One region of the Streptomyces sp. HSS9-12 genome, then DNA from elsewhere that is predicted to be linked to it. Evidence: riboswitches for the same ligand, from Rfam matches in the RefSeq annotation. Region 1 holds a riboswitch; each other region holds the start of a gene.
The links. Region 1 has a riboswitch for cyclic di-AMP ahead of ACY34J_RS22580 (M23 family metallopeptidase). Riboswitches for the same ligand answer to the same signal wherever they lie in the genome.

Region 1 (7,787 bases):
CGGGTGGGGCGACCGCGGAGAGTGGCACCCACGTGACACGGCGGAGAGGGCCCCGGTTGCCGACGACGGGGCAGGTCACCGGCCTGCTCGGGTTCGTGCGATGGACACCGCACTGGTCACCGGCCTGCTCGGGTTCGTGCGATGGACACCGCACTGGTCACCGGCCTGCTCGGGTTCGTGCGATGGACACCGCACTGGTCACCGGCCTGCTCGACAGCCGCCGACGCCGAGTCGGGCGCAGATCGAGCGGAGGGCTCCTCAGCCCGCTGCCGGCCACTCCTCGGGGCGGTCGACCCAGTGGACCTGTTCCGGATCATCCAGGTCGATGTCCGGGAAGACCTCGCGGACGCGGGGTTCGAACTCATCCCGGGAAAGCGGCTCCCAGCCGATGCCCCGCAGGCGCACGAGGCGGTACCGGCTGTCGGTGCCGAACGAGGCCACCACGACCAGGTAGTCGTCCCGGTCAGGTGTGCTCGCGATGTGCTCCATATCTCAAGGGTGCACCTGCACGGTCCCGACCGCTGAGACAAGGCCGTGATCCGGCGCGTCGCTGCGCCTGTCGTCGCAGGCAGTGGTGCATATGCAGGAGAAGGCGTCGTTCCAGGGGGAGACGGCGACCGACGCCACGTACGAATCCGGCGCGCCCGCTACTCGACGGGTGGTGCGGGACCCGCCGCGCCGGGCACTCCGGTCGGCGACCGGTTGCCTGGCGGCTTCCTGGCGTCAGAACTCCGGGAAGCCGCCAGGGCTCAGAAGCCGCCGCCTCCGAAGTCGCCCCCTCCGAAGTCGCCGCCCCCGAAGTCACCCGGGCTGAAGTCCGACCCGGTGTAGTCGCCGCCCTCAGGGCCGCCGCCGAAGTCGCCGAAGCCTCCGGCGTCGTCGTACCCGTAACCGTAGGAAGGCGTGCTGAGCATGCTGCCCAGCAGCGTGCCCACCAGCAGGCCCGGCAGCACACCGCCGCCGAAGTAGCCGCCTGCCCAGGGCGCGTACACCGGCCCGGCCTCCCAGTACGGCCGCCGCCCGGACGGCGTCTCGACCGTACGGCCCATCGGCTCCTCGCCGTCGGCCAGCCGCGCGGCGTCCGCCGCGCACACCGGCACGGTGCGCTCCGCGCCCCCGGCCGGCGCCCACTGCACGTCCTGGACAGACGGCCCGTGGCGCGGGTCGAAGAAGCACGGCAGGCGCCGCTCCGGCAGCGGGGCGCCGGAGCGGCGCGCCTCCAGAGCGGCGAGCCAGAAGCGTCCGTCCGCCAGGGCCTGGGTGACAGCCTGTACGTCCGCCGGCCGGCGGGCGGCGTCCATCGCGGCCTTGGCCTTGTCGTAGGCGTCCAGGGCGCGGGTGTAGTCCTGGCGCATCGCCTCATCGGTGGACGGAGCGGATGGATCGAATCCGATGCGGTCCAACTCCTCACCGAAGGCGGTGATGTCCTCGTCCACCACCGGGCGCAGCGTCTGCAACCTGGCCTGCTCGTACTCCTCGCGCCGCTTGTTTCCGCGGCGGGCGACGAGCATGACCCCGCCACAGGCGACGGCGGCGAGCACCAGGAGGGCGACGACCGCGCCGACACCGCTGGTGCCGCCGGCGCCACCGCCGTCCGCGGAGCCGTCGCTCCAGGAGGCGGGCGCATGGCCGCGTGCCTGCTGTACGGCCTGGTCGACGAAGTCGTTCAGCAGCACCTTGGTATTGCCGCCCGCCGACCGCTCGACGGCCCCGGTGAGGTTGGAGACCGCGTTGTGGGACATCACGGCGGAGTCGGCGCCCGCGTCGAAGCGGTTGCCCAGCGCGACCGCGTACACACCGGCGATCCCGACCTCGGTGCGCAGATCGCGCAGCAGCGTCTGCGGGTTGAACTCGGCGGACGCGGGGAGGACGGCGACGAAGACCGGCTTGTCCGCCTTCTTGATCTTGTTGGCCAGGGCGTCGGCGTCGGCCGCGGGGAGCCGGTCCGCGGCCCGCGGGTCGACGTACACCGGGCCGTGCCGCAGCGCCGCCGCGGCGCGGTCGAGACCGTCGGCCGCCGACGCGCTGGGTGCCATCCCGACAACCAGGACCAGGACCGCGGCCAAGACGGCGAGCAGAGGTCCGAGTAGGCGGTGACGCCTCGCACTCTTCATGTCTACGACGCTACCCGAAAGCCCAATTTCCGCGCTTTTCGCCGCATGACGGAGCCCCCGGACGCCTCCCCAAGAAATCCGCAGCCGCACCCTCGTACCGGACCGACACCCACTTGGCGCACGTAGATTCGCCGCCCGCGCCGACAGCCGCCAGCCTGGGACGGCGCGGTTCCTTCCGCTGCCGCGCACGGCGCGTACGGCAGGTAAACGGCAGGAGACCACAGGTGGGGATGCGAGAAGCAGCACGGAGGCGTGCAGGTCGCCGCATGGGCGGGGCGGGTCGGTGTCTTCGTGGCAGTCTCAGCGGCCGCCTCGTACGCTGGCTCCCCGCCGCCCTCATCCTCGGCGGCTTCGTCTTCGACCTCTGTACCCCGCCCGGCTTCACCGGCTCGCCGTTCTTCTCCGCGGCCCCTCTGGTCGGCGCCCCGTTCTTCTCGGTGCGCGCCATCGTCGCCACCGGGCTCGCCGCCGCGGCCGTCGTGCTGGGTCTGCGTCTGAGCGAGCACAGCGCCGGCACGATGGAGTCGGTCACCGAGGTGGCCACCATCCTGACGGTGGTCGTGCTCGCGCTGTTCATCAACCGCGTGGTGCGCCGTAGCGGCCGGCAGCTCGCCTCGGCGCGCGGGATCGCAGAGGCGGCGCAGCGGGCCGTACTGCCGATGCCCGACGAGCGCATCGGCGGCCTGCGGATCGCGGCGCGCTATGTGGCGGCTCATGCGGACGCCCGGATCGGCGGCGATCTCTACGCGGTGCACGACACCCCGTACGGCGTGCGGCTGGTTGTGGGCGATGTGCGGGGCAAGGGGCTGGGGGCGGTGGAGATGGTGACGATCGCCCTTGGCGCCTTCCGGGAGGCCGCCGAGCACGAGCCGACCCTGGAGGCCGTCGCCGTACGGCTGGAACACGCGCTGCAGCGGGAGGCTGCGCGGCGGGACGGGCACGACCGGTTCGAGGGCTTTACCACGGCCGTGCTCGCCGAGGTGCCGGTCGGCGCGCCCACACTGTGGCTGCTCAACCGCGGCCACCCCGCGCCACTGCTGCTGCTCCCGGACGGCACTGTGCGCGACACCGGGCCGGGAATGCCCGCGCTGCCGCTGGGGATGGGGGAGTTGGGCGAGGAGAAGGACCGGGTGGAGGAGTTCCCCTTTCCGGACGGCGCCACGCTGCTGCTGTACACGGACGGGGTGTCCGAGGCCCGGGACGAGGACGGCGAGTTCTACGACGTGCAGGAGAGGCTGCGGGGCCGGCAGTTTCCCGGCCCCGACGCCCTGCTCGACGCGATCGTCGAGGACGTGGCGCGGCATACGGGCGGGGCGGCCGCGGACGACATGGCGTTGCTGGCGGTCAGCCGGCCGGGGGAGCGGCAGCCGGTGCGCCGCCGGACGGTGGGGCTGACGCGCGGTTCGTCGGGGGACCGGCCCGTCGGCTCGTCTCACGGTGCGTGATCGACTGGCGCCGCTCCGGATAACGACTGACCAACAATCAGCGGTGACTGGTTTTCCACTGGACGATCAAGTCGCCCGGAAAGCGCCACTCTTGTCCATTTAAGTCCTGGCCGGAACGCGTAGGGATTACGGGAACAGCTTGGAATTCGGCACCCGGGTCTATTAACGTTCGATAACGCAGCGCGGTCGTCACAGCCGCCACAAGAGGCGGCGCCGTGCGCAATCGCCGAATCCCGCACGAGCACCACCCAAGACAAGATCCAGAAACAGCAGTAACACCAGCACCAAGGGAACCGGGGAACCACCACCCAGGGGTGAATCGGGCGCCTCCCGCGGAGGGGCCCGTAGGAGACCTTCCTGCTCCGAACCCGTCAGCTAACCCGGTAGGCGAGAAGGAAGGAAAGGAGTGCGCCCGCGTGGCGTCCAAGCCCCCTGCCCCCGAGCCCTGGTTCGACGAACCCGCTGACTACGGCTTCAGCGACGACCCGGCCCCCGGCGAGTGGAACCCGACCGCCGAAAGCCTTGCCCCGGTGCGCGGCAGGCACCGCGTCGCCAAGCAGCGCGGGGGAGGCATGGCCCGCAGCGGCGCCGTCCTCGGTGTCGGCATGATCGCCGCGGTCGGCGCGGGCGGCATGGCCTCGGCCAAGGAACGGCCTCCGCTTCCCATCTCCATGCCGGACCTCTCGCACGTCGCGGACGAGTTCCCGGACGCGGGCCAGTTGCCCGGCATCGGACAGCTGATGCCGGACTCCTCGGACAACACCGCGGCCGCCCCGCTCACCCAGGCCGGCCTCACCACCGACGAAGCGGCGGACGGCACCGGCGCCGGCGAGGCGCTGCGGGCCCGCATCATGCGCCAGGCCGAGCAGCAGGAGACCGCCGCCGATGAGGCTCAGCGCGAAGCCGCCGAGGAGGCGGCGGCCAAGCAGGCCGCAGCGCAGGCCGCGCAGCGCAAGGAGGAGGCAGACGCCGCGCGGAAGGCGGCCGAGGCAGAGGCACGGCGGAAGGCGGCGGAGGAGGCCCGGCGCAAGGCCGAGGCCGAGCGGCTGGCCAAGCTGGCCGCCAGCTACACCCTGCCGACGTCCTCGTACACGCTCACGGCCGGCTTCGGCCAGGCGGGCGACCTGTGGTCCGCCGACCACACCGGACAGGACTTCGCGGCGCCGACCGGCACCCCGGTGAAGGCGGTGCACGGCGGCACCATCACCGAGGCCGGATGGGCCGGCTCGTACGGCTACCGGATCGTGCTCAAGCTCAGCGACGGCACCGAGATCTGGTACTGCCATCTGTCGTCGATCGTGCAGTCGTCCGGCCAGGTGTCGACGGGCGAGGTCATCGGCCGCGTCGGCGCCACCGGCAATGTCACCGGCCCGCACCTCCACCTCGAGGTACGGCCGGGTGGCGGCTCCCCGATAGACCCGATGCCCTGGCTGCGTCAGCACGGTCTGAACCCCTGACGGTCATGGCCCTTCGGCCCCCGGTGATGCTGGAACAGCCGGTGTCACCGGGGTGTTGATGTCACATATGGCTGACAGCGCGGGCGGCGGGTGCTCGCGGCCCTCGACGAGATCGCGCGGGCGCACGGGGTGGAGGCCGCGACGGTGGCCCTGGCCTGGCTGGCGGCGCAGCCGACGGTGGCGGCGCCCATCGCCAGCGCGCGGACCGTCGAACAACTCCCGGCGCTGCTGGCCCTGGCCGACCTCCGCCTCACGGAGGCGGAACTGAACACCTTGACGACGGCCTCGGCCTGACCGATCCCGGTTCAGGGCTCCGCCCAATTTCCGGGGCCTGGGGCGGAAGCCCGGCCGCAGGCGTCAGCTGCCGGGCGCGCCGTACCGTCCGTAGGGGGACTGAGGGTGGTACGGCCCGGGGCCGACTCCTGGCGGCGGGGCCGAGTACGGGCCGGAAGTGTGGGGCCCTGGGGCCGGGTACGGGCCCGGTCCTTGCCCGGTCGTCGGCCAGGGCCCGTACCCGGAGGGCGCTCCGTACAGAGACCCCGGCGGCATCCCGTACGGCACCCCCTGCGGCCCCCACGGCCGGACCGTCACCGCCGCCGCCTGCACCAGCGCCGGCTGCGCCACGTCCTTCCGCTGCCACAAGTGGTGCAGCAACTCCTGCTCCCGGGCGGCGAAGTCCGCCCCGGCCGCCCCCCGGTGCGCCCGCTGCCGCAGAAAGGCCAGGGCCGTGGCGAACCCCACGTACTCGGCCACCGCACGGGCCGCCGCCGGCCCGTGGGCGCGGCGCGCGACACTGCGGGCCAGCGCCCGGGCCTTCATCGAGGACAGTGCGTACGTCTCCGGCGGCGCCAGCCAGCCCGCTGCCACATACGCGGGAAGCTGGCCGCGTACGGTCTTCAGCTCGTTGCCCCGGGACCAGATCACCAGCCAGGTCAGCAGGCCGAAGACCGGGACCATGAACATGCCGTAGACGGCGAGGAAGCCCAGTCCGCCGAGCGTGGCGGAACCGTTCCAGACGGCGTGCAGCACCATCGCCGTCAGCAGCCCGGCGAGCGGCGCGAGGATGCGGCGGGCGCGCTGGCGCGTCGCGGCCAGGGCCGCGACGCCGAAGCCGATCCCTGTCAGCGCCGTGAACAGCGGGTGGGCGAACGGCGACATCACGATGCGGATGAAGAAGGTCGCGGCGGTGACCGACTGGAGGCCGAACGAGCCGACCGCCTGATCCTCGCCGAAGGCATTGCCGAGATAGAGGATGTTCTCGGTGAAGGCGAAGCCCGTGGCGGTCATTCCGGCGATGACGACGCCGTCGACGATGCCGTCGAAGTCACGGCGGCGGAAGACGAACAGCAGCAGCACAGCGGCGCCTTTCGCGCTCTCCTCCACGACAGGGGCGACGACGGCGGCGCTCCAGGTGTCGGCCTCGCTGCGGGAGAACTCTCCCACCCGGGTCGCTATCAACTCCGATGCGAACCCATTGGCGATGATCGCCACCAGCGTCGCGGCGCAGGCCCCCCAGGCGAAGGCGAACAGCAGGTTCTTCCATGGCTCGGGTTCGACGCGGTCGACCCAGCGGAAGACGCCGATGAGCAGCGGCAGGGGCAGCACGGCCAGCCCGAGCCCGACCAGAAAGCCCTCGGTACCGGTCTCCTGCCGGACGAGCGCGAGGATGACGAGACCGGAGAGCGCGAGCAGGGTACCCAGCGCGCCGACGCGCAGCACCTTGCTGTCCCACAGCGGCCGACGCGGGCGGTACCGCCACTGTGCCTGCTCGGGCACGGCGTCGAACTGCGGCTGCGCCTGGTACGTCGGCACCGGCGGATGCTGTGGAAGCGGAGACGGATGCACCTGTCGACCCTAACCAGGGGCGGGGACGCACCGGTGCGATAGCCCAGGACTCCGGCCAAGGTCACAGAGGCGCCGGGCCGTACGCCATCACGCCGGCTCGCGTCAGCGCCGTACGAACAACAGGTCGTGGACGACGTGACCCTTGTCGAGGCCCGCGCTCTCGAACTTCGTCAGCGGACGGAAGTCGGGACGCGGGGCGTAGCCGCCATCCGGCTGGGTGTTCTCCAGATCGGGGTTGGCGCTGAGCACCTCGAGCATCTGCTCGGCGTACGGCTCCCAGTCGGTCGCGCAGTGCACCAGCGCACCGGGCCGCAGCCGGGAGACGGCCAGCTCGACGAACTCCGGCTGGATCAGACGTCGCTTGTGGTGGCGCTTCTTCGGCCAGGGGTCAGGGAAGAAGACCCGCAGCCCGGCGAGGGCACCGGGCTCGATCATTTCGCGCAGCAGGATGATCGCGTCGCCGTTCGCCACCCGGATGTTGGACAGGCCGTTCCGCTCCGCGAGATTCAGCAGGTTGCCCTGGCCGGGGGTGTGCACATCGGCGGCCAGGATGCCGGTACCGGGGTCGGCGGCGGCCATCTGGGCCGTGGCCTCGCCCATGCCGAAGCCGATCTCCAGGACGACGGGCATGCTGGGGTCGCCGAACAGCTCACCGAGGTCCAGCCGGGCCTGGCCATCGATGTCCAGGCCCCACTTCGGCCACAGTCGGCGCAGTGCCTCGGCCTGTCCGACGGTCACCCGCCCGCGCCGGGGCCGGAAGCTACGGATCCGCCGCTCATGGTGCGAGCCCGCCGGGTCGGCGGCCGGCCCACCGGGGAACAGCAGCTGCTTGCCTTCCTTCGAGCCTTTCCCGGGGCTGCGCACCGACTCTTCCGCCGAGCGCGCGGGCAGACCGGACGCCCCGGCCGCGTGCCGGTCGTCACCGT
Region 2 (7,787 bases), on a different contig from region 1:
CGCACGCCGCGGATGCCGAGACCTGGGACCGGGTCGCCCAGTGCGAGAGCGGCGGCATGTGGAGCGCCAACACCGGCAACGGCTACTACGGCGGGCTGCAGTTCGCCCTGCAGACCTGGAACGACTTCGGTGGCCGGGATTACGCCCCGCGTCCCGACCTCGCCAGCCGCTCCGAGCAGATCGTCATAGCCGAGAAGGTGCTCGACGCGGAAGGCGCCAACAAGGCCTGGCCCAGCTGCGCGCTGAAGACCGGACTTGCTCTGGACGACGTCATCCCGGATGTGGACGCAGGCGGTACGCAGTCGTCCGAGCCTGAGCCGGAGCCGGGTTCGACCAGGACTGCCAAGCCCGACAAGTCCGACTCGCACGACGCCGCGCCGTCCGACGAGGCGGACAGCGGAAGCCGGGCGGCGGACCGTACGGAGGAGCCGGGCGGGAACCTCGCGAGCGACTCCCCGGCGCACGCCGAGCCCGGTACCGGCAGGCACCGTGGTGAACCGGCGCCGGAGGACCACAACGGCGAGGCCCGCGACGGTGGCCGGCACGCTTCGCGGGACGGGGGCTCGGGCCGTACGGAGCCCGCGGAAGGCCGATACGTGGTCCGCCCGGGTGACAATCTCTCAGAAATCGCCCAAGAGCAGGCATTCACTGGCGGTTGGCCCGCCCTCTACGCGTCCAACAAGGATCTCATCGGCTCCGATCCCGATCTGATCCTGCCTGGTCAGCGGCTGGTTCTCGACGGCTCTCAGCAGTAGTTCGGGCCAATTCCCCCTGAACTGCCCCGAATGCGAATCGGGATGACATCACCCTAACGGGCGCGGTTGCGCTGTCTGATACCCCCTCATCGGCTCTCACCTGCGGAGATATCTGTTTCTGAGGGGGTGACAGCGGCAGTTGTGGAGAAATGTCAGGCTTTGAACCCTTGATCCGGTGTGCTTAACGTCTGATTGTTCCGCAACAGCGGGCACCGCCGATCGCCACGCCGAATCCTGCCGGGCGTTCGGTGGTCAGTCGAGGCGTAAGCGCCGCAGGCAGGAGCGGGGGACCCAGGTAAGCGCCGTACGCGCCCGCCGACAGCGGCAGGCCGGCCGGCTAGGGGTGAAGCCCAGTGCGGGAGCACTCGGCCGGGCACTCACAGCCCGAACCCGACAGCTCACCTCGCAGGCGTCGGTGAGGAGACCCCGTCATGGTGAATTCCGGCTCCGAGGGCATCAAGCACAAACGCACACACTATTCCCCATTCCTGTCCCGAGACGACGACCCGCGGCCCTTTCCGGCCCCCCGCATCGCCGCCCGCGCTCTCGTCGCCCTCGTCGGTGCTGCCTGCACCGCACTGCTGACCGGCGTCGAGTCCGCCTCCGCCGCCTCCGCCTCCATGTGGGAGCGGGTCGCCGCGTGCGAGTCCGGAGGCAACTGGTCCGCCAACACCGGCAACGGCTACTACGGCGGTCTGCAGTTCTCCCGGTCCAGCTGGGCCGCAGCCGGCGGCACCAGATACGCACCGCGCGCCGACCTCGCCACCAAGGCGCAGCAGATCGCCATCGCCGAAAAGCTGCTCGCGATGCAGGGCCCGCGTGCCTGGGGCTGTGCCACCCGCGCCGGCCTGACCGCCGGCGGCCCGCGCGCGAAGGTCCGCGCCGGGCGCTCCAGTGCCGACCGGGCCGCCCACGCCCGGCCCGCCCGCGTCGACCACCCCCGGCATTCGGTGCGCAAGGCCGGCCGGACGGGCGGCGCGTACACGGTCAAGCGTGGCGACACCCTCTCCGCGATCGCCTCAGCCCACGGCGTCCGGGGCGGCTGGCGCCGGCTCTACGCCCTCAACGACGACGCCCTGGTCAACGCCAATCTGATCCATCCCGGCCAGCGACTCCACCTGGGCTGACAGCGACCCTCCTCGGGACCGCCCTGTCCTGGCCAGCTGTTTCTGCCGTAATAAGGTCCTTTGGGCGCCTTTTCGTCTCGCCGGACGGTCGGTCGGCAGGCGCCGGGCCACAGGGCGGTTAGGCTCATGCCGCAGAGCCACAGAGACACTGCGTTTCAGAGTCAATCCCAGAAGGAGATGCTCGTGCCGTCCATCGACGTCGTCGTAGCCCGGGAGATCCTCGACTCGCGAGGAAACCCAACGGTCGAGGTCGAGGTCGGCCTCGACGACGGCAGCACCGGCCGTGCTGCCGTGCCCTCCGGTGCCTCCACCGGTGCGTTCGAGGCCCTCGAGCTCCGCGACGGTGACAAGAACCGCTACAACGGCAAGGGTGTCGAGAAGGCCGTCCTCGCCGTCATCGAGCAGATCGGCCCCGAGCTCGTCGGTTACGACGCCACCGAACAGCGGCTGATCGACCAGGCGATGTTCGACCTGGACGCCACCCCCGACAAGTCCTCGCTCGGCGCCAACGCCATCCTCGGCGTCTCCCTCGCCGTCGCGCACGCCGCCGCCGAGGCCTCCGACCTGCCGCTCTTCCGCTACCTCGGTGGCCCGAACGCGCACCTCCTGCCCGTCCCGATGATGAACATCCTCAACGGCGGAGCCCACGCGGACTCCAACGTCGACATCCAGGAGTTCATGATCGCCCCGATCGGCGCGGAGTCCTTCTCCGAGGCCCTGCGCTGGGGCGCGGAGACCTACCACGCGCTCAAGGGCGTGCTGAAGGAGCGCGGCCTGTCCACCGGCCTGGGCGACGAGGGCGGCTTCGCCCCGAACCTGGAGTCCAACCGCGCCGCGCTCGACCTGATCGTCGAGGCCATCCAGAAGGCCGGCTACACCCCCGGCCAGGACATCGCGCTCGCGCTCGACGTCGCCGCCACCGAGTTCTACAAGGACGGCGCGTACGAGTTCGAGGGCACGTCCCGCTCCGCCGCCGAGATGACCGCGTACTACGCCGAGCTCGTCGACGCGTACCCGCTGGTCTCCATCGAGGATCCGCTGAACGAGGAGGACTGGGAGGGCTGGAAGACCATCACCGACCAGCTCGGGGACAAGGTCCAGCTCGTGGGCGACGACCTGTTCGTCACCAACCCGGAGCGCCTGCAGCGCGGCATCGACATGGGCGCCGCCAACGCCCTGCTGGTCAAGGTCAACCAGATCGGCTCGCTGACCGAGACCCTCGACGCCGTCGAGCTCGCCCAGCGCAACGGCTTCAAGTCCATGATGTCCCACCGCTCCGGTGAGACCGAGGACGTCACCATCGCCGACCTGGCCGTCGCCACCAACTGCGGCCAGATCAAGACCGGCGCCCCGGCCCGCTCGGACCGTGTCGCCAAGTACAACCAACTGCTGCGCATCGAAGAGATCCTGGACGACGCGGCGGAGTACGCGGGCCGCTCCGCGTTCCCGCGGTTCCGCCCCGCGAACCGGTAAGCAATCAGCCAGGCACGCCTGACGTACGTCCCCGCGCCCGGTCCCGTACCGTGGCCGGGGACGTACGTACGTTGTGACGCAGGGACCAGGCCGACCAGGGGAGGCGACGTGGCCGCGGACCGGGAGCGGTTCTCCACGGCGACCAGGCTGAAGGCGCTCGGTGAGCAGGCGGCCGCTCGCGTCTACCGCGCCCAGTCCCGGGCGCCCCGCCCACGCAGCCGCCTCACCGGCCGCGCCGCGGTGCTCGCCCTCGTCGTGTGCTCGCTCGTCGTCGCCCTCGCCTACCCCATGCGACAGTGGGTGTCGCAGCGCTCGGAGATCGCCGAGCAGCGGCGGCAGGCCGAGCAGGCCCGGGAGGCCGTCGAGAAGCTGCGGGACGCCAAGGCGCGCTGGCAGGACCCGGCCTACGTCGAGCAGCAGGCCCGTGAGCACCTGCACTACGTCCGCCCCGGCGAGACCGGCTACACCGTCCGCGACGGCTCCGCCGGCGCCGACCGGCACCACGACGACCAGCGTGCGGCCGACCGTCCCTGGTACAGCAACCTCTGGGACGACGTCGACAGCGTCGACGGACGCCGCTGAACCCGATCCGAACCGACCGAAGAGATATCTGTCCAGGCATGGAAACGCCCCCGCCCAAGACCGACCCCACCCCGCCCACGGACGCCGATGCCGCCGCCATCGCCGCGCAGCTGGGCCGGGTCCCGCGCGGATTGCGCGCCATCGCGCACCGCTGCCCGTGCGGGCTGCCCGATGTGGTGGAGACCGCGCCGCGCCTCGAGGACGGCACGCCCTTCCCGACGCTGTACTACCTGACCTGCCCGCGCGCCGCGTCCGCGATCGGCACGCTGGAGGCCGAGAGCGTGATGAAGGAGATGACGGCCCGGCTCGCCGAGGATCCGGAGCTGGCCGCCGCGTACCGGGCCGCGCACGAGGACTACATCCGGCGGCGTGACGCGATCGAGGTGCTGGAGGGCTTCCCGAGCGCGGGCGGCATGCCGGACCGGGTGAAGTGCCTGCACGTCCTGGTCGCCCACTCGCTGGCCGCGGGCCCCGGTGTGAACCCGCTGGGCGACGAGGCCATCGCGATGCTGCCGGAGTGGTGGCGCAAGGGGCCATGTGTGGAGTGCCCGTCGAAGGGGGCCGCGGAGTCTGCGCAGTCCGCGGAGTCGCAGGAGGAGGAGAAGTGACCAGGGTCGCCGCCATCGACTGCGGTACGAACTCCATCCGCCTGCTCGTCGCCGACGCCGATCCCCGGACCGGGGACCTGAAGGAGCTGGACCGGCGGATGCAGATCGTCCGCCTCGGCCAGGGCGTGGACCGTACGGGCCGGCTCGCGCCCGAGGCGCTGGAGCGGACCTTCGCGGCCTGCCATGAGTACGCCGAGGTGATCCGCGAGCTCGGGGCCCACAGGACCCGCTTCGTGGCGACCTCCGCCTCCCGCGATGCCGAGAACCGCGAGGAGTTCGTGCGGGGCGTCGTCGGCATCCTCGGCGTCGAGCCCGAGGTGATCAGCGGTGACCAGGAGGCGGAGTTCTCCTTCATCGGGGCGACCAAGGAGCTCGCGGCGATGGAGCAGGGCGCGAAGCCCTTCGACGGAAGGTCGGCGGGCGGTCAGGGGCCGGTCCGTCTGGAGCAGCCGTATCTGGTGGTGGACATCGGCGGCGGCTCCACGGAGTTCGTGGTCGGCGAGGAGCATGTCCGGGCCGCGCGCTCGGTCGACATCGGCTGTGTCCGGATGACCGAGCGTCACCTGGTACACGAGGGTGTGATCAGCGACCCGCCCACGCCCGCCCAGATCGCCGCCATAAAGGCGGACATCGCCGCCGCGCTGGATCTGGTGGAGGAGACGGTTCCCCTGCACGAGGCGCGCACCTTGGTCGGGCTGGCCGGATCTGTCACCACCGTCGCCGGTATCGCGCTCGGGCTGGACGCCTACGACTCGGCCGCCATCCACCACGCGCGGATCTCCATCCAACAGGTCCGGGAGATCACCGAGCGGCTGCTGAGCTCCACCCACGCCGAGCGGGCCGCGATCCCGGTCATGCACCCGGGCCGGGTGGATGTGATCGGCGCCGGGGCGCTCGTCCTGTTGATGATCATGGAGCGGATCGGGGCGGCGGAGGTCGTCGTCAGCGAGCACGACATTCTCGACGGCATCGCGTGGAGCATCGCCGAGTGACCATGCGTCAGTGATGCCCGACGGCTTGGCCTGACACCGAGAGGCAGAGGCAGGCCCCGGCGCCCTGATCACCGTCTGAAAGGCAGCCGAGGGCCTGTCAGAGGCTGTGTAGCATGCACATGCCACGTGCATTCGAGAATCGCAGCTTCGGGGGACAGCATGAGCAACTCGTTCGGCCCGCCACCCGGCCCGCCGGGTCCGCCGCCTGGCCCGCCCGGCCCACCTGGTCCGCCGCCTGGCCCGCCCGGCCCACCTGGACCGCCGCTTGGCCCGCCCGGCCCGCCGTCGGGTCCGCAGATGCCGTACGGACCGCCCTTCCCGCCCAGCGGCCCGCAGCCCCGCAGCGGCAACCCCGCGGCTGTGGTCGCCATCGTGATCGTCGGCAGCCTGGTGCTGCTGCTCCTGGCCGCGGTTCTCGCCGTGACCTCCGTCGCCGGAGCGTTCAACTCACAGGCCGACGAGGCGGCGGGTTCGCCGTCCGTGTCGGCCACCGACGACAGCGGCACGGACGACTCGTACGGCGGCGCACCGGCTCCGGAGACAACCTCGGCGACCCCCGACCCCACCACCGAGGCCTTCCAGGCGGTCTCCGCCGGCGACTGCCTCCCCGTCTACGACACCGGCTCCGGCGTCGACAGGGTCGAGTGGAGCACCGAGGTCCCGCCAGAGCCCGTCTCCTGCAAGAGCGAGAAGGCGCTGGTGCACGTCACCCAGGTCGCCTCGTCCACGTTCAGCTGCCCGGACGGCACCGGGAAGTCCTACTGGTCCTACTCCTCCACCGACGGGAAGAGCACGGTCCTCTGCCTCACGCGCATCTACCACAAGAACTACTGCCTGCTCGGCAAGCAGTCCGGCAGCGGCAGCAACACCAGGATCAGCCTGGGGCCCATGACGGCCGTGGACTGCACGGACAAGAAGGTCCCCGCCGCCTACAACCAGATCATGCACATCACCGGCGTCTACCGGGCCCCGGCCAACCCCTCGGCCCGCAACTGCGCCCGCGTCCAAGGCGATCAGACGATGTACTGGGCCTGGACGGTGGACGACGGCAGGACGCTGTTGTGCACCACGATTTTCCGCGGCTGACGGGCGTCGCCCGGCACGCGCCGAGCCCGCCGTAAGGCCGCCTGGAGGGCGTCCTGAGACGTGCCGCACAAAAACCTTCGTGAAACTCTTCACATGAAAAAGTGCCCTGTGAGGCCTCTGTGGGGGCGTAAGGGCGGGGTAAACGGCGCTACAGCCTTCGATCTTGAAGTCAACAGGCTGTTGCGGCCATGTTGCGGCCTCTGGTGGGTGTCACTTGCTCCACAGCGGGGCACGGCTTACAGGGCCAGTTCAGCGGGGGTGCGGCCCTCGCGTGATACACCGTGGTGACCCGATCGCGCTATGGCCTTGGTCACGGGAGCCGCGGAGTGTAGCAGAGGCTCCTGACATGCTTGTGAAGGGGCTCACGAGCCCCCTCCACAGGGGTGCTGGATACTCGAAACATGAGCACCACGGAGCGTCCCAGGATCCTCGTAGTAGGCGGTGGGTACGTCGGCCTGTACGCGGCGCGCCGCATCCTGAAGAAGATGCGGTACGGCGAGGCGACCGTCACGGTCGTCGACCCGCGTTCGTACATGACCTACCAGCCCTTCCTGCCTGAAGCCGCCGCAGGCAGCATCTCCCCTCGCCACGTCGTTGTCCCCCTGCGACGCGTGCTCCCCACGGCGGAGGTCCTCACCGGCCGCGTCACCTCCATCGACCAGGACCGCAAGGTCGCCACGGTCGCGCCGCTCGTCGGCTCGTCGTACGAGCTGCCGTTCGACTACCTGGTCGTGGCCCTCGGTGCGGTGTCCCGTACCTTCCCGATCCCCGGCCTGGCCGAGAACGGCATCGGCATGAAGGGCGTGGAGGAGGCCATCGGCCTGCGCAACCACGTCCTCGAGCAGCTCGACAAGGCCGACTCGACCACCGATGAGAACGTCCGCCGCAAGGCGCTGACGTTCGTCTTCGTCGGCGGCGGCTTCGCCGGCGCGGAGACCATCGGCGAGGTCGAGGACATGGCCCGCGACGCGGCGAAGTACTACACGAACGTGAAGCGCGAGGACATGCGCTTCATCCTCGTCGACGCCGCGGACAGGATCCTTCCGGAGGTGGGCCCCGAACTCGGCAAGTGGGGCCTGGAGCACCTCCAGAAGCGCGGTGTCGAGGTCTACCTGAACACTTCCATGGAGTCCTGCGTCGACGGCCACGTGGTGCTGAAGAACG
Region 3 (7,787 bases), on a different contig from region 1:
GCCCCGCCCGCAGCTGGCGGCCGCGGTGGGCCACCGGGCCGCCACCGAGCAGCGGGTCAGGATCGGCGCCGGACGGGACGGGCGAATCAGCGCCCTCGCCCACGAGGTGACCACGTACACCTCGGTGAGCGAGTTCACCGAGCGGGCGGCGACGCCCACGCGAACGATGTACGTCAGCCCGCACAGCCGCACCACGCACCGGGTCGCCCGGCTCGATGTGCCCTGGCCGTCCTGGATGCGCGCGCCCGGCTGGTGCTCCGGCATGTTCGCGCTGGAGTCGGCCATGGACGAGCTCGCCGTCGCTTGCGGCCTCGACCCCGTCGAGCTGCGGCTGCGCAACGAGCCCGACCGTGACCCCGCTACCGGTCGCCCCTTCAGCAGCCGCCATCTGACACAGTGCCTGCATGAGGGCGCGCGGCGATTCGGCTGGGCGGGCCGCGACCCGCGCCCCGCCGCGCACGCCGAGGGCCGCCTGCTCATCGGCACCGGGGTGGCTGCCTCCGCCTACCCGGCCGAGCTCGAGCCCTCGACGGCCGAGGCCCGCGCCGACGCCTCAGGCGACTACTCCATCCGGGTGAACGCGACCGACATCGGCACCGGTGCGCGGACGGTGCTCGCGCAGATCGCGGCCGACGTCCTGGACGTACCGCTGGAACGGATCCGTATCGACATCGGCAGCAGCGAACTGCCGCGGGCACCGCTGGCGGGCGGGTCGACGGGCACGGCGTCCTGGGGGTGGGCGGTGCACAAGGCGTGCGGCTCCCTGCGGCGGGCCCTGGACCGGCACGAGGGGCCGCTGCCCGCGTCCGGTCTGACGGTGACCGCCGACACCTCCGAGGAGGTGGAGGCGAGGGCCGAGGAGTACACGCGGCAGGCCTACGGGGCACAGTTCGCCGAGGTGCAGGTGGACATGGACACCGGGGAGGCGCGCCTCCGCCGCCTGCTGGGCGTGTTCGCCGCCGGCCGCATCCTCAATCCGCGCACGGCCCGGTCCCAGCTCATCGGCGGAATGACCATGGGGATGTCGATGGCGCTGCTGGAGGGCAGCACGATGGACCCGGCCTTCGGCGACCATGTGGAGCGGGACCTCGCCTCCTACCACGTGGCCGTCTGCGCGGATGTCCCCGACATCGAGGCGTACTGGCTTCAGGAGGAGGACCGGCACCTCAATCCGATGGGGGCCAAGGGCGTCGGCGAGATCGGCATCGTCGGCACGGCCGCCGCCGTGGCCAATGCCGTCCACCATGCGACGGGGGTGCGGGTGCGCACGCTGCCCGCACGGCCGGAGTCGCTGCTGCCGGGGCTGGGCGAGTGGAGCCGTCCGCCCATCGGCTAGGGAGGCGTCCAGTCAGGGCGGCTCGGCTAGGGAGGCGTCCAGTCAGGGCGGCGGACCGAAGTCCTCGTCGTCCATGTACCGGTCGCTCCGGTACCGACGGCCCCGGTATCCGCGCACGTCCGACTCGGTCCACCGGCACAGGATGTGGAAAGACACCACCAGCGTGACCGCCCACACCCCGGCGAAGGACCAGATCACCGCCGGGGCGGAGGTGAGCACCGCGGTCACCAGCAGGCACAACGACAGCAGCACCAGCGCGGCCACCACCGTGACGCGCGGCCGGAACACCACCTGCCGGGTCCGGGCCCAGATGCCCGGGCTCAGCGTGCGCAGCTTGCGGTCCAGCCGCCGGTCGCGCCGCAGGTCGGCCTCTATCTCCTCAAGGGCCCGCCGCTCGCGGCGGGTAAGCCGCCCATGGTTCACCGCCATCACCTCCACGCGCCCCCCGGCTCGCGCCTGTGACCCCGAGTTCCCCATCTGCGGCGAATGTAACAACAATCCCGATTATCACCACAGCAACGCAACGACGACCGCGCCCCTCCGCGCGGCGGGGTCGACAGGGAGGCGCAAACGGCGAGGACTGACGAGGGCGGCAGGGTCAGCCGTCGCGAGCCCTGAAGCCTGGGCCGGAGCCCCCCGAGGCAGCAGACGCAGGGGTACGCAGGCCTCCCGGCCGCAGCCGCCCATGGGGGGCCGTCGCCGGCGGGGCGCCACGCCGGCCGACCGGAGCCCCGGCGCCGTCGCCCACGCCTTCCGCCAGGTGCAGCCGCTCCGCCAGTTGGACGATTTCCCGCTCGGTGCCGCGCCCGCGCGTACGGACCAGCGCTTCGGCCAGCTCCGACAACTTGCGGTTGGTGCGCTGGGACATCCGCCGCAGCAGCGAGAAGGCCGTATCGGGGCCGCAGGCCAGTACGTGCATGATGATGCCGCATGCCTGGTCCACCACCGGGCGCGAGCGCAGCGCGGTGTCGAGCTGGGCTATCTCGGCCAGGACCTGGCGGTACTGGTGGTCGCGTACCAGCCCGGTGGTCGCAAGGTCGCCCAGCAGCGCGGTGACGCCCTGTGCCGCGCCGTCCAGAAGGCCGGGGCGGAAGGCGTAGACGGTCAGGGTCACTGTCAGGGCCTGCCGCCGGAAGGGCAGGGTCGTGCTGGAGCGCACGCCCGCGTCCAGCGCCTTGGCCCGGTACACCGGCCAGCGCTCGTCGTAGAGCAGATCCTCCGCCGCCGCCGGATGCCCGGTCTCCAGCGCGACCGGTATCGGCCCGTCCGCGGTCTCCCACTGCACCGACACCAGGGCCGACAGATCGGGGTGGGTGACCGCCGCCACCGGCTCGTGGTCCCCCGCCAGGACGCTGTACCGTACGCTCACCGTGGCCGCCGCGCCGCAGCACAGCGGGTTGCAGGAAGCCACCTGCTCCGCCAGCTGCGCCAGTCCCCGGTCCATCGCCCCCTCCTCGGGATCGAGGGGTATCTCCAGCGGGAAGTCCGCGCATTCGATCATGGGAAGGTTCGCACTTCCTGGGGCGGCGTGCGGGGCGGGAGTACGGCGTCCTCGGCCGGCGGCTCGCCGGGCGTCCGGAACAGCTGTGCCGTGCCGGTGGCCGTCAGCAGGTTCGCCAGCTGTCGGCGCGGATTGAGCAGCCGGAACCGCACCCCGGCGTCGCGTGCCCAGGTGCGGGCGTGGATCAGAGCGTTCAGGCCCGAGCAGTCACAGAAGGACACACCCCCCATATCGATGGCGAGGTCGTCCAGCGGCTCATGCGTGCATTCCGAGATGGCCAGTCGCAGGACAGGGGCGGTGTCGATGTCCAGCTCCCCGGCCACCTCGATCACGGCTTCCCGGCCCGAGATCGTGGTCTGCACATCGAGAGGGGTCGCGAGCTGCATATCTGTCCGCCTCCCAACTATCGGGACGCGCTCGTCGTCGCCGCACGGTCCCCGACACCGTGAGAGTCCTGCGCCGGCTGCCGCCTCAGTTCGTCATCCGAGCCTGGCTTTCGAGAGTCGGCTTCCATCGATCCTCATCCCGGCTGATTTTCCTGTCAACAGAAGCACGAATTGCGGGGCCCATTGATTGATCCCGAAAATTCTTCACCAGCTGCGATCAGGGAATTACGCCGAGAAACTGGCAGGAGCATGACTACGGGCCGCGACACGGAATCGATCCGCCGGCATGTATCGCAGAGCACCAAGGTCCATTCGTATCAAGGAACTTGACACGACGAGGCGCCCACCTCCGGCAGTGCGGGGGTGGGCGCCTCGGTCAGGGTCGGTCCCCCGTGCCTTGGGCCAGGGGAGTCCTCGGATCGGCTCCTCAGATGGAGACGCCGTGCGCGCGCAGGTAGGCGAGCGGGTCGATGTCCGAGCCGAAGTCCGGGGTGGTGCGCACCTCGAAGTGCAGGTGCGGACCGGTGCTGTTGCCGGTGGAGCCGGAGAGGCCGAGCTGCTGGCCGCCGGTCACCTTCTGGCCGGCCTGGACGGACAGCGCGGACAGGTGGGCGTACTGGGCGTACTTGCCGTCGGCGAGCCGGATGACAACCTGGTTGCCGTACGAGCCGCCCCAGCCGGCCGAGACGACCTCACCCGCGCCGATGGCCTTCACCGGGGTGCCGGTGGGGACAGGGAAGTCGACACCGGTGTGGTAGCCCTTGGACCAGTGGCTGCCGGCAACGTGGTAGCCGGTACCCAGGACAGCGTTGCCGACCGGAGCGCTGAAGCCGGAGGCGGGAGCCGGAGCAGCCGCCTTCGCGGCGGGCTTCACGGCCGGCTTCGGCGCGGGCGCGGGCTTGGCGGCGGGCTTGGGGGCCTCGTGCTTCGGCTGCACCGGAGCGGCGGCCTGGGACACGCCGGGGAGAGCGAGCTTCTGGCCCGGACGGATCAGGTTCGGGTTGCCGCCGACGACCTCGCGGTTCTCCTGGTACAGCTTCTGCCAGCCGCCCTCGACGTGCTTGGTGGTGGCGATCCGCCACAGGCTGTCGCCGTGGACGACCGTGTAGGACTGGCCCTTCTTCAGCTGGGCGGCCGGAGCCGGAGCGGCCTTCGCCACGGGCTCGGCGGCGGGCTTGGCGGCGGGCTTGGCAGCGGGCTCGGCGGCGGGCTTGGCGGGGGCGGCCGGGGCGGGGCCGCCCTGGGTGAGGCCGGCCTTGACCGAGCACACCGGCCAGGCACTCGGGCCCTGGACGGCGAGGACCTTCTCAGCGATGGCGATCTGCTGGTCCTTGGTGGCCAGGTCGGCGCGCGGGGCGTACTGAGTGCCGCCGAAGGCCTCCCAGGTGGACTGCGTGAACTGCAGACCGCCGAAGAAGCCGTTGCCGGTGTTGATGCTCCAGTTGCCGCTGCTCTCGCACTCCGCGACCTTGTCCCAGGTGTCCACCGAGGCGGCCTGCGCGGTGGCCGTACCCAGCAGCGGAAGGGCGAGACCGGCGCCCCCGACGGCGACGGCGGCGAGCGAGGCGCGGGAGAAGCGGCTGGAACGAGGGCGGCGATGACGTCCGCGTGCAGACATAGGTACTTCCTCTCCTACGCCTGCGAGGTGAGCTGTCGGGTTCGGGCTGGAGTTGCCCGGCCGCGCATAAAGCAGCGTCAGGTGCTGCGGCGCGTCTTCACCCCAAGCCGGACCGTGCGGATGGCGCGGTACGGCACTTACCTGGTTCCCCCGCTCCTGCCGTGGTGCGTTTGTGGTCTCCCCCAGCCGGCGGCAGGATTCGGCGCTCCGGCGGATGGGTGCCACCCCGGTCGACTGGGCGGCGACGAGAAAACTAAGCGCAGGAAATTCTTTGGGACAAGTAGCCGGCATCCCGCCGAATCCCCATTTCGCAGATCAACTCGGCATTCCGTCACGCTATGCTGCCGATCGTGACCCGAGAGCGATATGTACTGCTGCCGACTAACGCTCATATTCGCTGGTAAAACTGCGAAGTTGACGGGAAAGGCACTTTTCAAGTGCCCGGCGTCACATCTCCGCCAAAGCGCGTTGTGATATCAGTCACCGGACAGCGGAATGACCGATTTGGTCGTGGAGTTCGGTTTGCCGAGAAGAAGGCCATAGAAAGGTCTTTGCCATGAAGGGTCGCCCCATAGAGGCGAGTTCCATGACCATAGAAGATCCCACCATGAACTGACAGGCCGTCAGGTGGCGGGTCGGTATGCGACCCGCCGCCACGACGGCCCGCACTGGTCAGCGAATGGGCAGCCCCGAGAGAGTGCGAGCGATGACAAGACGCTGGATCTCGCTCGTTCCCTCGAAAATGGTGTAAATCGCAGCATCGCGGTGCATTCGCTCCACCGGGTACTCGCGGGTGAAGCCGTTGCCCCCGAGGATCTGCATCGCCTGAGCCGTGACCTTCTTGGCCACCTCCCCGGCGTACAGCTTCGACATCGAGCCCTCCGCGGAGGTGAAGGCCTTGCCGGTGGCCGCCATCCAGGACGCCCGCCACACCAGGAGGCGGGCCGCGTCGATCTGGGTGCGCATATCGGCCAGCTGGAAGGCCACGCCCTGGTTGTCGATGATCGGGCGGCCGAACTGGACGCGGGTCCGCGCGTAGTCCAGGGCGACCTCGTACGCCGCACGCGCGATACCGACGGCCTGGGCGCCGACGGCGGGGCGAGAGGCCTCGAAGGTGGCCATGGCGGCGTTCTTCACGCTCCCCCCGCCTTCCTTGGCCGTACGGGCCCGCTCACGGGCGCGGGCCAGGCGCTCGTCGAGCTTCTCCTTGCCTCCCAGCAGGCAGTGGCCGGGTATGCGCACGTTCTCGAGGACGACCTCGGCGGTGTGGGAGGCCCGGATGCCGTGCTTCTTGAACTTCTGGCCCTGGGAGAGGCCGGGCGTGTTCGGCGGGACGATGAAGGAGGCGTGGCCGCGGGCCCCCAGCTCGGGATCGACGACCGCGACGACGACGTGGACGTTGGCGATGCCGCCGTTGGTCGCCCAGGTCTTGGTTCCGTTGAGCACCCACTCGTCCTTGGCCTCGTCGTAGACGGCGCGGGTGCGCATCGCCGAGACATCGGAGCCGGCATCGGGCTCGGAGGAGCAGAAGGCCGCGACCTTCACATCGTTGGTGTCGCCGTACATCTGCGGGATCCAGGTGCCGATCTGCTCCTCGGTGCCGTTGGCGAGGACGCCGACCGCCGCCAGCCCCGTACCGACGATGGACAGGCCGATGCCGGCATCACCCCAGAAGAGCTCCTCCATGGCCATCGGGATACCAAGGCCCGTGGGGTCGAAGAACTGCTGGGCGTAGAAGTCGAGGGAGTACAGGCCGATCTTCGCGGCCTCCTGGATCACGGGCCAGGGCGTCTCCTCGCGCTCGTCCCACTCGGCGGCCGCCGGGCGCATCACATCCGCCGCGAAGCCGTGAATCCAGTCCCGGACCGCCTTCTGGTCCTCGTTGAGATCGAGCGTGAACTCTGCCATGACGCCTCCACCTGCTTGTTACCCTGGGTAACACGAGTCTGTTGCCGGTCGGTGACGCCTGTCAACTCCGTCCGCGCACCGTCCCCCGGGAAGGCCAAGTGTTACGTTGCGCAGGCACCAAGGAAGACACGGGCGGGGAGAAGCATCATGGAGACCAGTCAGCGGGACGATCAGCAGCGTGCGGCCCAGCGCCGGCGCAAGGAACTGCTGGAGGCCGCCGACCGGGTGGTGATGCGAGACGGCCCCGGCGCGTCGATGAACGCCATCGCCGCCGAGGCGGGCATCACCAAGCCGATCCTCTACCGGCACTTCGGCGACAAGGGCGGTCTGTACCGGGCCCTGGCCGAGCGCCACACCGACGGCCTGCTCGCCGGCCTGCGTGCGGCCCTTGACGCTCCCACCGACCGGCGGGAGCGCGTCGAGTCGACCCTGGACACCTATCTCGCCGCCATCGAAGCGCGGCCCCAGGTCTACCGCTTCCTCATGCACCCCTCCGAGGAGACTCAGCCTGCCGAGCAGGGATTCGACGTGGGCCGTCACTCCTCTCCCCTGCTGCGGCGGATGGGCGAGGAGCTGGCTCAGATCATCGCGGAGCGGGTCGACCTCGGGCCGGGCGGGGTCCAGCTGGCGCGGGTCTGGGGGCATGGCATCGTCGGGATGATGCACGCGGCCGGGGACTGGTGGCTGCGCGAACGGCCGTGTTCCCGGGGGGAGTTGGTGCAGGCTCTTGCGGACCTGCTGTGGGGGCGCCTCGCCGCTGCCGGCGACCGCCTGGGCGGCCCCGGATTCTGACCGCGCGCGGCGGCCGGCCTGCGGCCCTGGGAAGCTCAATCCGCACGGCGGGCCGCCGCCCGCAGCGCCCGGCGGCGGCGCAGCCCCGTCAGCCGGTCCGTGAACAGCCCGCCGTCCAGGTGGTCGGTCTCATGCTGCAGACAGCGCGCGAAGAAGCCGGTGCCCGCCACCCGTACGGGCGCACCGGTCATGTCGACGCCCTCGACGACCGCTTCGTCGTACCGCCGGGTGCCGGCCTCGATGCCG
Region 4 (7,787 bases), on a different contig from region 1:
GGCGTCGTACGAGACCGGCAGTTACGACACCACCACCGCGTGGGGGTATGTCGACTACGGGACAACAAACCCGGGCATTCCCGCCCAGGACGGACCGGCACCCGTAGAGTCCTACACAACCGGCCAGTGGGACACAGGCAGTTACACCACATCAGCTGTCGACGCCGAGGCGCAGACGCAGACTTGGGACGCCGCCTCCTACGCGGATTACGACGCCACCTTCGCCGTGGAGTCGTACGACCCGGCCCCCGAGGCCGAGCCTGAACACACGGCCGCCGTCGATGCCGTGGCCGCCCACGACCTCGACGGCCAGTACGACGCCGAGAGCCAGTACGACACGGAGTTCGGTGACGTCACCGAGCCCGCCGATGAGCCTCTCGCCGAGGACGGCGCCGAAGCCGATGTCGTGACCGCCGCCGAGCCGGGCCCCATTCCCGGTCCTCGCCGCGCGGGGAACCGCCGCCGCACCCCCGCCCGGCGCTCCGCCCTTCTCACGGTCGCCGTTCCGTCCGCCGCCGTCATGGGCGTGGCGGGCATCGCCGCCGCCTCCGTCAGCGATCTCGACAACAGCCAGAGCGACACAACGACGCAGGCCGCCGCGCCGTCCGTGCAGCCGGCCGCGGCCAACAGCAAGCTCGACACGCAGCTGGCCGGTCTCACGGCCGATGCCGACGACTTCGCCGACCGAGCCAGCCGTACGCAGGAGCGCATCGACCTCAAGCAGCGGCAGCTGGAGGAGAAGAAGCGCCGGGAGGCGGAGGCGGCGCGCCGCGAGGCGATGCGCCCGAAGTTCGCGCTGCCGGTCTCGCAGCACGGGCTCAGCGCCTACTACGGCCAGGCCGGTGTCAACTGGATGTCGGTGCACACCGGCATCGACTTCCCGGTCTCCTACGGCACGCCTGTGATGGCCGCGACCGACGGCACCGTGCGCACGCAGTACAACATCGCGTACGGCAACATGGCCATAGTCACCGCCCCCGACGGCACCGAGACGTGGTACTGCCACCTCAGCAGCACCAAGATCCGGTCCGGCTCGGTCAAGGCGGGGGACGTCATCGCCTACTCCGGCAACTCCGGTAATTCCACCGGCCCGCACCTGCACTTCGAGGTGCACCCCGGCGGCGGCTCGGCCGTCGACCCGCTGCCGTGGCTGCGCGGCCACGGCCTCGACCCCAGCTGAGCCCGGCCCCCAGCGGCCCGACCCGAGGCACGCCGGGCTGCCCGGCCCAGCCTGAGCCGGACCGGCAACAGCCGCGCGTCTCGGGCTACAGCTTCTCGACCGGCGCGTACCGCAGCAGGAGCACCTTCGGCTTCTCGTCGCCGAAGTCGATCGTCGCCTTCGCGTCGTGTCCGCTGCCCGCCACCGAGACCACGGTCCCCAGCCCGAACTGGTCGTGCGTGACCCGGTCCCCGACCGCCAGCGCGATCACCGGCCGCTCCTGGACCTTGCGCGCGGCCGAGCCGCTCGCCCCCGCCTTCGACCGAGCGGACGACAGCGAGGACGCGATCCCGCCCCCGGCCAGCGCGCCCATCGACGCCGACGGCACCGCAGGCCCCGTACGCCGCCAGGCGACGTACTGCTCCGGGATCTCCTCCAGGAAGCGGGACGGCGGGTTGTACGCCGGCTGCCCCCAGGCGCTGCGCATCGTGGAACGCGTCAGATACAGCCGCTCCTGGGCGCGGGTGATGCCCACGTACGCGAGCCGCCGCTCCTCCTCCAGCTCCTTGACCTGGCCGAGGGCGCGCATGTGCGGGAAGACCCCGTCCTCCATGCCGGTCAGGAAGACGACGGGGAACTCGAGCCCCTTCGCGGTGTGCAGCGTCATCAGCGTGATGACGCCGGAGCCCTCCTCCCGCTCCTCCTCGTCCGGGATCTGGTCCGAGTCGGCGACCAGGGCGACCTGCTCCAGGAACTCCGCGAGCGTGCCGGGGCTCTCCTCGGGCCGCTCCTGCTCGAACTCGAGCGCGACCGCCGCGAGCTCCTGGAGGTTCTCCACGCGCGTCTCGTCCTGCGGGTCGGTCGAGGCCTGCAGCTCCGCCAGATAGCCCGAGCGCTCCAGAACCGCCTCCAGGATCGTGGCGGGCCCGGCGCCGGACTCCACGATCGTGCGCAGCTCGTCCATCAGCGCGTTGAAGCGCTTGACGGCGTTCGCCGAGCGGGCCGCCATGCCGTACGCCTCGTCGACCCGGCGCAGCGCCTGCGCGAAGGAGATCTTCTCGCGCAGCGCCAGTGCCTCGATCATGGCCTCGGCCCGCTCACCGATGCCGCGCTTGGGGACGTTGAGGATGCGGCGCAGCGGGACGGTGTCCTCGGGGTTGGCGAGCACGCGCAGATAGGCCAGCACATCGCGGACCTCCTTGCGCTCGTAGAAGCGCACGCCCCCGACGACCTTGTACGGCAGCCCGACCCGGATGAAGATCTCCTCGAAGACACGGGACTGGGCGTTGGTGCGGTAGAAGACGGCGACGTCGCCCCCCTTGGCGTCGCCCGCGTCGGTGAGCCGGTCGATCTCGTCGGCGACGAACTGGGCCTCGTCGTGCTCGTTGTCCGCGACATAGCCGGTGATCGCGGCGCCGGCACCGGCGTCGGTCCACAGGTTCTTGGGGCGGCGGTTCTCGTTCCGCTCGATGACGGCGTTGGCGGCGTTGAGGATCGTCTGGGTGGAGCGGTAGTTCTGCTCCAGCAGGATCGTGGTGGCGTCCGGGTAGTCCTCCTCGAACTGGAGGATGTTGCGGATGGTCGCCCCGCGGAAGGCGTAGATCGACTGGTCGGCGTCGCCGACGACGCACAGCTCCCCGCTGTGCTCGCCGGTCCCGACCAGCTCGCGCACCAGCGTGTACTGGGCGTGGTTGGTGTCCTGGTACTCGTCGACCAGGACGTGCCGGAAGCGGCGCCGGTAGTGCTCGGCGACGTCCGGGAACGCCTGCAGCAGGTGCACGGTGGTCATGATGATGTCGTCGAAGTCCAGGGCGTTGGCCTCGCGGAGCCTCGACTGGTACAGCGCGTACGCCTCGGCGAGCGTCTTCTCGAAACCGTCCGACGCCTGCCCGGCGAAGGTCTCCTCGTCGATGAGCTCGTTCTTGAGGTTGGAGATCTTCGCGCTGAAGGACTTCGGGGGGTAGCGCTTGGGGTCCAGGTCCAGGTCACGGCAGACCAGGGACATCAGGCGCTTGGAGTCGGCGGCGTCGTAGATCGAGAAGCTGGAGGTGAAGCCGAGCTTCTTGCTCTCCCGGCGCAGGATGCGCACGCAGGCACTGTGGAAGGTGGAGACCCACATGGCCTTCGCCCGGGGTCCGACCAGAGCCTCGACGCGCTCCTTCATCTCGCCCGCGGCCTTGTTGGTGAAGGTGATCGCGAGGATCTGTCCGGGGTGGACACCGCGGTGGGCGAGCAGGTACGCGATCCGGTGGGTGAGCACCCGGGTCTTGCCGGACCCGGCGCCGGCGACGATGAGCAGCGGCGAACCGGTGTGCACCACGGCGGACTTCTGCTGGTCGTTCAGCCCCTCGAGCAGCACGGCGGGGTCGACGACGGGCCGGACAGCGCCGTCCCGGTAGTACGCGTCCCGGTCCACCGGAGCGCCGAGGGCGCCACCGAAGAGGTCCGCCGGTTCGCCCTCGGGCGCGGGCACAGCCGTGCCCTCGGGCCCGGTGGTGTCCTCGGGCGGCGGGTGCTCGTCGTCGGAGGGCTCGAGGTCCGCCAGAAAGCTGTCGTCAAAGAGGCTGCTCATCGCCCACCGAGTCTAGGCCGCTCCACCGACAGCCCACACCGCTTCACCAACGCGGCGCTCCGGGTCGGGGGATTGTCGCCCAGTCATCCACTGAACACGGCCGGGACGGCGAAAAACCTCACCTCGTGCAGCGCACAACGAATTGGTCACGACGAGGTTTCGGGCATATCGCACATCAGTCTTCACAGAAGCCCCACGCGTTGGCTACGGTGCTCGATCAGGCGGCCCGAACCCCTCGCCGGCGAACAGCGTCAGCACGGGCTGCCTCCGCCGAATCCGGCTCTGCCATCCCTGACAGGACAGGCACCCGGAGCCGGGGACCCACATGCAAGACCGGGGTGAATCGGTCAGTACGCGCGCACCGCGTATCGCGCACTCGTGCGCGTACGGACCGTAGGGCAACCTTCCGATCGCCCGAACCCGACAGCTAACCCGGTAGGCGGTCCACGGAAGGAGACGCGCGCCTTGGCGTCGCACCGCAAACCGCGGACCGGAATACTCGCTGCACATCACTCACGCCGCACCGCGGTCGGCCTGACGACGGCCGCCCTCGCTTCGGCGACGTTTTTCACGCAGAACGCCGGTGCCGCGCCGAGCGAGCCGAAGCAGTCGATCGAAGAGGTCCAGCGCAAGGTCGACGAGCTCTACCGGCAGGCGGGGACCGCCACCGAGAAGTACAACGCGGCCAAGGAGCGCACCGAGCAGCAGCGCGTCCGGGCCGACCGGCTGCTGGACGACGTCGCACGCCAGACGGAGAAGCTCAACGAGGCGCGGCGCATCCTCGGCAGCTATGCCGCCGCGCAGTACCGCAACGGCGGGATGGCCCCGACCGCGACCCTGCTGCTGGCCTCGGATCCGCAGGACTACTTCGACCAGGACCACATGCTGGAGCGGATGACGGGCCGGCAGCAGCAGGCGGTCTCGGAATTCCAGACCCAGCAGGAGGAGACCACGCGGAAGCGCGCCGAAGCGGCGCGCAGCGTGACGACGCTGACCGATTCGCAGGAGCAGCTGCGGAGCAGCAAGGAGTCGGTCCAGCGCAAGCTCGCCGAGGCCCGTGACCTGCTGTCGAAGCTGACCGCCGAGGAGCGCGCCCGGCTGGCGGCGATCGAGCGCGAGAAGCGTGAAGCGGCCGAGCGCAAGGCGGCGGAGCTGGCGCGTCAGCAGGCGGCCGCGGAGAAGCGCCGGCAGGAGCAGCAGGCGCAGGAGCAGCAGGCGCAGGAGCAGAGCCAGAGCACGGGCGACAGCACCGGCACCGGGACGAGCACCAGCGCGGACACATACGCCGCGAAGGCCGCCAAGGTGCTCGACTTCGCACGGGCCCAGATCGGCAAGCCGTACGTCTGGGGCGCCACCGGCCCGAACTCCTTCGACTGCTCAGGGCTGACCCAGGCCGCCTGGAAGGCCGCCGGCGTCTCGCTCCCGCGCACCACCTGGGACCAGGTGAAGGTCGGCACCCGGGTCGCCACGTCCGACCTTCAGCCGGGTGACCTGGTCTTCTTCTACAACGACATCAGCCACGTCGGGATCTACATCGGCGACGGGCAGATGATCCACGCGCCGAAGCCGGGGGAGAACGTCCGTACCGAGTCGATCTACTACATGCCGATCTACGGCGCCGTGCGGCCGGCGTAGCCGCCTGCGGCGGGCCCCGGGCGGGCGGGCCAGTCCGCTTCCGGCCGGGCTCGCCTTCACCGACAGGCGCCGGCGCCCGCCTGCGGGGTGGGCTCTTTGCCCCCGCCGCCGGGCGCCGGCGCCACCAGCTTTGAGGAGGGGCGACGCCGCCGTCAGGTCCAGAGGACCGCGATGAACACGTTGGCCATCGTGAGCAGGCCGACCGCCCCGAACTCCGCCTTGCCGGCCTTCTCCTCGTCCCGCTTGACGTAGACCAGGCCGAGGATGACGACCAGCAGCGCCAGCTTCACGCCGATCTTGATGTTGTTCACGGCCTGACCGTCGGCCTCGTTCAGGCCCACCAGTGCGACGCCCGTGACGAGCATGGTCAGTGCGCCGTGCAGCATGCCCGGGACGAAGCGGGCCGCTCCCGCACTCATCGCCTTCATCTGCGTGAAGAATCCGCCGAGCAGGGCCGCGATGCCGATGATGTGCAGGCCGACGAAGGCATTGATGAGTATGTCCATGCGGCGGAGCCTAGCCGGGCCCATATCAGCGCCCAGCACCGAGGTGTGCGTCAATCGCGGCATCGGTCACAGCAGCGATGCAAATTCCCAGACCTGCGGCAAATCACCCGGACCTTCCGTTCACGGCCACGATCAAACCGCCCAATTCCCGTCATCTCAGGGCCTTATGACGTCCGGCGGCTCTAGCGTCACCACGCCACTCCCCCAGCACGTACGCACCATTGTGAGAAGGATGTGACGGCCGTCATGGCCTCGCACAGAAAGCCCAAACACCGAACGCTCAGCCGCACCACCGCCCGTACGGCCGCGGCGCTCGCTCTCGCCGGCGCCGCGAGCGTCACGACCCTCGACAGCGCGGTGCACGCCGAGCCCCGGCTCACCCCGGCCGAGGTGAAGGCGAAGGTCGACCAGCTGCACCAGGAGGCCGAGGAGGCCGTCGAGCGCTACAACGGCGCGAAGGAGCGCTCCGAGCAGGCGCGGAAGGCGGTCGAAGATCTTCAGGACGAGGCGGCCCGCAAGACCGCCCGGCTGCTCGCCTCCCGCAACGCACTGGGCTCCACGGCCACCGCCCAGTACCGGTCCGGCAGCGTGGACCCGGCCCTGCAGCTCCTGCTCTCCTCCTCACCCGAGCAGTACCTCGACCACGCCTCGCTCATCGACCGGGCGGGCAGCCGCCAGGCCGCCGCGGTCAGCGGCATCGGCCACCAGTTGCGGGCCATCGACCAGCTCCGCAGCCGCGCCGGTGAGAAGCTGGCCCAGCTCCGGAACGACCAGGCCGAACTGCGCCGGCACAAGCGGGCAGTACGGGACCGGCTCGCCGCCGCGCAGCGGCTCCTCGACCAGCTGCCGCCCGCCCAGCGCGCGGCGCTGTTCGCCCAGGACCAGCTCGGTTCCTCCGCCCGCATGTCCGGTATGCCGCAGGCTCCCAACTCCCGGGCGGCACACGCTGTCGCCTTCGCATACGGCGCCCTCGGCAAGCCGTACGTCTGGGGCGCCACGGGCCCGGCCGCGTACGACTGCTCAGGCCTCACCCAGGCCGCGTGGAAGGCCGCCGGTGTCTCCCTCCCCCGCACCACCTACACCCAGATCGCCGCCGGCCGGCGCATCCCCCGGTCCGAGCTGGCCCCGGGCGACCTGGTGTTCTTCTACTCCGGTGTCAGCCACGTCGGGCTCTACATCGGAGCCGGCCAGATGATTCACGCTCCGCACCCCGGTGCCCCGGTCCGGATCGCCCCTGTCGACCAGATGCCCTTCGCGGGCGCGACCCGCCCGGCGTAACCAGATAGTGCACCACGACGGCCATGGCCGCGAAGGCGGCGATGACCGCGGCCATGGGCAGCGCCGACCCCGTTCCCCCGAGGCCGGCCAGCGGTGCGGTGACGCCGCCCAGCGCGTACTGGAGCAGGCCGAGCAGAGCGGACGCGGTGCCGGCCGCCTGCGGGTGCTCCGCCATCGAAAGCGCCGTGGAGTTCGGCATGATCAGGCCGATGCTCGCGACCAGTACGAACAACGAGGCGAGCACGGCCGGCAGCCCGCGGCCGGTGAGCACCGACAGCAGCAGCGCCCCCGCGCCTGTGGCGCACAGGGCCAGCCCGGCCCGTAGCAGCGTCTGCGGGGAGCTGCGCGCCAGCAGCCAGGCGTTGCACTGGCCGAGCAGCACGATGCCCAGCGCGTTGGTGCCGAAGACGAGACTGAACTGCTGCGGGTCCAGCCCGTACACCTTCTGCAGGGCGAAGGACGACGCGGAGATGTACGCGAACATGGCCGCGAAGCCGCAGCCGCCCGCCAGGGCGTACCCCATGAAGCTCCGGTCCCGCAGCAGCGCGCCGAAGCTGCGTATGGTCTGCCCGAGGCCGCCGGTGCGGCGCCTGGCCGCGGGCAGGGTCTCGTCCAGTACGAGTACGGCGGCGGCGAG

Region 2: another riboswitch for cyclic di-AMP. It lies ahead of ACY34J_RS15350 (transglycosylase family protein); the one in region 1 lies ahead of ACY34J_RS22580 (M23 family metallopeptidase).
Region 3: another riboswitch for cyclic di-AMP. It lies ahead of ACY34J_RS03475 (transglycosylase family protein); the one in region 1 lies ahead of ACY34J_RS22580 (M23 family metallopeptidase).
Region 4: another riboswitch for cyclic di-AMP. It lies ahead of ACY34J_RS09195 (C40 family peptidase); the one in region 1 lies ahead of ACY34J_RS22580 (M23 family metallopeptidase).

What each region holds. Positions count from the first base shown of each region.
Region 1 covers NZ_JBUEGC010000047.1:16,395-24,181, reverse strand. Annotated here, with positions in the region: gene ACY34J_RS22595 (hypothetical protein) at 259-489, opposite strand; gene ACY34J_RS22590 (hypothetical protein) at 750-2,114, opposite strand; gene ACY34J_RS22585 (PP2C family protein-serine/threonine phosphatase) at 2,381-3,559, shown strand; cyclic di-AMP (ydaO/yuaA leader) riboswitch at 3,826-3,963, shown strand; gene ACY34J_RS22580 (M23 family metallopeptidase) at 3,976-5,016, shown strand; partial or broken gene ACY34J_RS22575 (aldo/keto reductase) at 5,092-5,310, shown strand; gene ACY34J_RS22570 (PrsW family intramembrane metalloprotease) at 5,374-6,828, opposite strand; gene trmB (tRNA (guanosine(46)-N7)-methyltransferase TrmB) at 6,964-7,725, opposite strand.
Region 2 covers NZ_JBUEGC010000024.1:87,706-95,492, forward strand. Annotated here, with positions in the region: gene ACY34J_RS15345 (transglycosylase family protein) at 1-755, shown strand, start outside; cyclic di-AMP (ydaO/yuaA leader) riboswitch at 1,014-1,182, shown strand; gene ACY34J_RS15350 (transglycosylase family protein) at 1,187-1,882, shown strand; gene eno (phosphopyruvate hydratase) at 2,066-3,355, shown strand; gene ACY34J_RS15360 (FtsB family cell division protein) at 3,464-3,937, shown strand; gene ACY34J_RS15365 (DUF501 domain-containing protein) at 3,976-4,545, shown strand; gene ACY34J_RS15370 (Ppx/GppA phosphatase family protein) at 4,542-5,537, shown strand; gene ACY34J_RS15375 (LppU/SCO3897 family protein) at 5,835-6,623, shown strand; gene ACY34J_RS15380 (NAD(P)/FAD-dependent oxidoreductase) at 7,025-7,787, shown strand, end outside.
Region 3 covers NZ_JBUEGC010000004.1:73,712-81,498, forward strand. Annotated here, with positions in the region: gene ACY34J_RS03455 (xanthine dehydrogenase family protein molybdopterin-binding subunit) at 1-1,336, shown strand, start outside; gene ACY34J_RS03460 (DUF3040 domain-containing protein) at 1,379-1,765, opposite strand; gene ACY34J_RS03465 (ANTAR domain-containing response regulator) at 1,935-2,837, opposite strand; gene ACY34J_RS03470 (STAS domain-containing protein) at 2,834-3,223, opposite strand; gene ACY34J_RS03475 (transglycosylase family protein) at 3,651-4,841, opposite strand; cyclic di-AMP (ydaO/yuaA leader) riboswitch at 4,844-5,020, opposite strand; gene ACY34J_RS03480 (acyl-CoA dehydrogenase family protein) at 5,514-6,749, opposite strand; gene ACY34J_RS03485 (TetR family transcriptional regulator) at 6,897-7,541, shown strand; gene def (peptide deformylase) at 7,577-7,787, opposite strand, start outside.
Region 4 covers NZ_JBUEGC010000012.1:103,696-111,482, reverse strand. Annotated here, with positions in the region: gene ACY34J_RS09205 (M23 family metallopeptidase) at 1-1,180, shown strand, start outside; gene pcrA (DNA helicase PcrA) at 1,266-3,731, opposite strand; cyclic di-AMP (ydaO/yuaA leader) riboswitch at 3,990-4,188, shown strand; gene ACY34J_RS09195 (C40 family peptidase) at 4,197-5,366, shown strand; gene ACY34J_RS09190 (hypothetical protein) at 5,519-5,872, opposite strand; gene ACY34J_RS09185 (C40 family peptidase) at 6,119-7,150, shown strand; partial or broken gene ACY34J_RS09180 (multidrug effflux MFS transporter) at 7,206-7,787, opposite strand, start outside.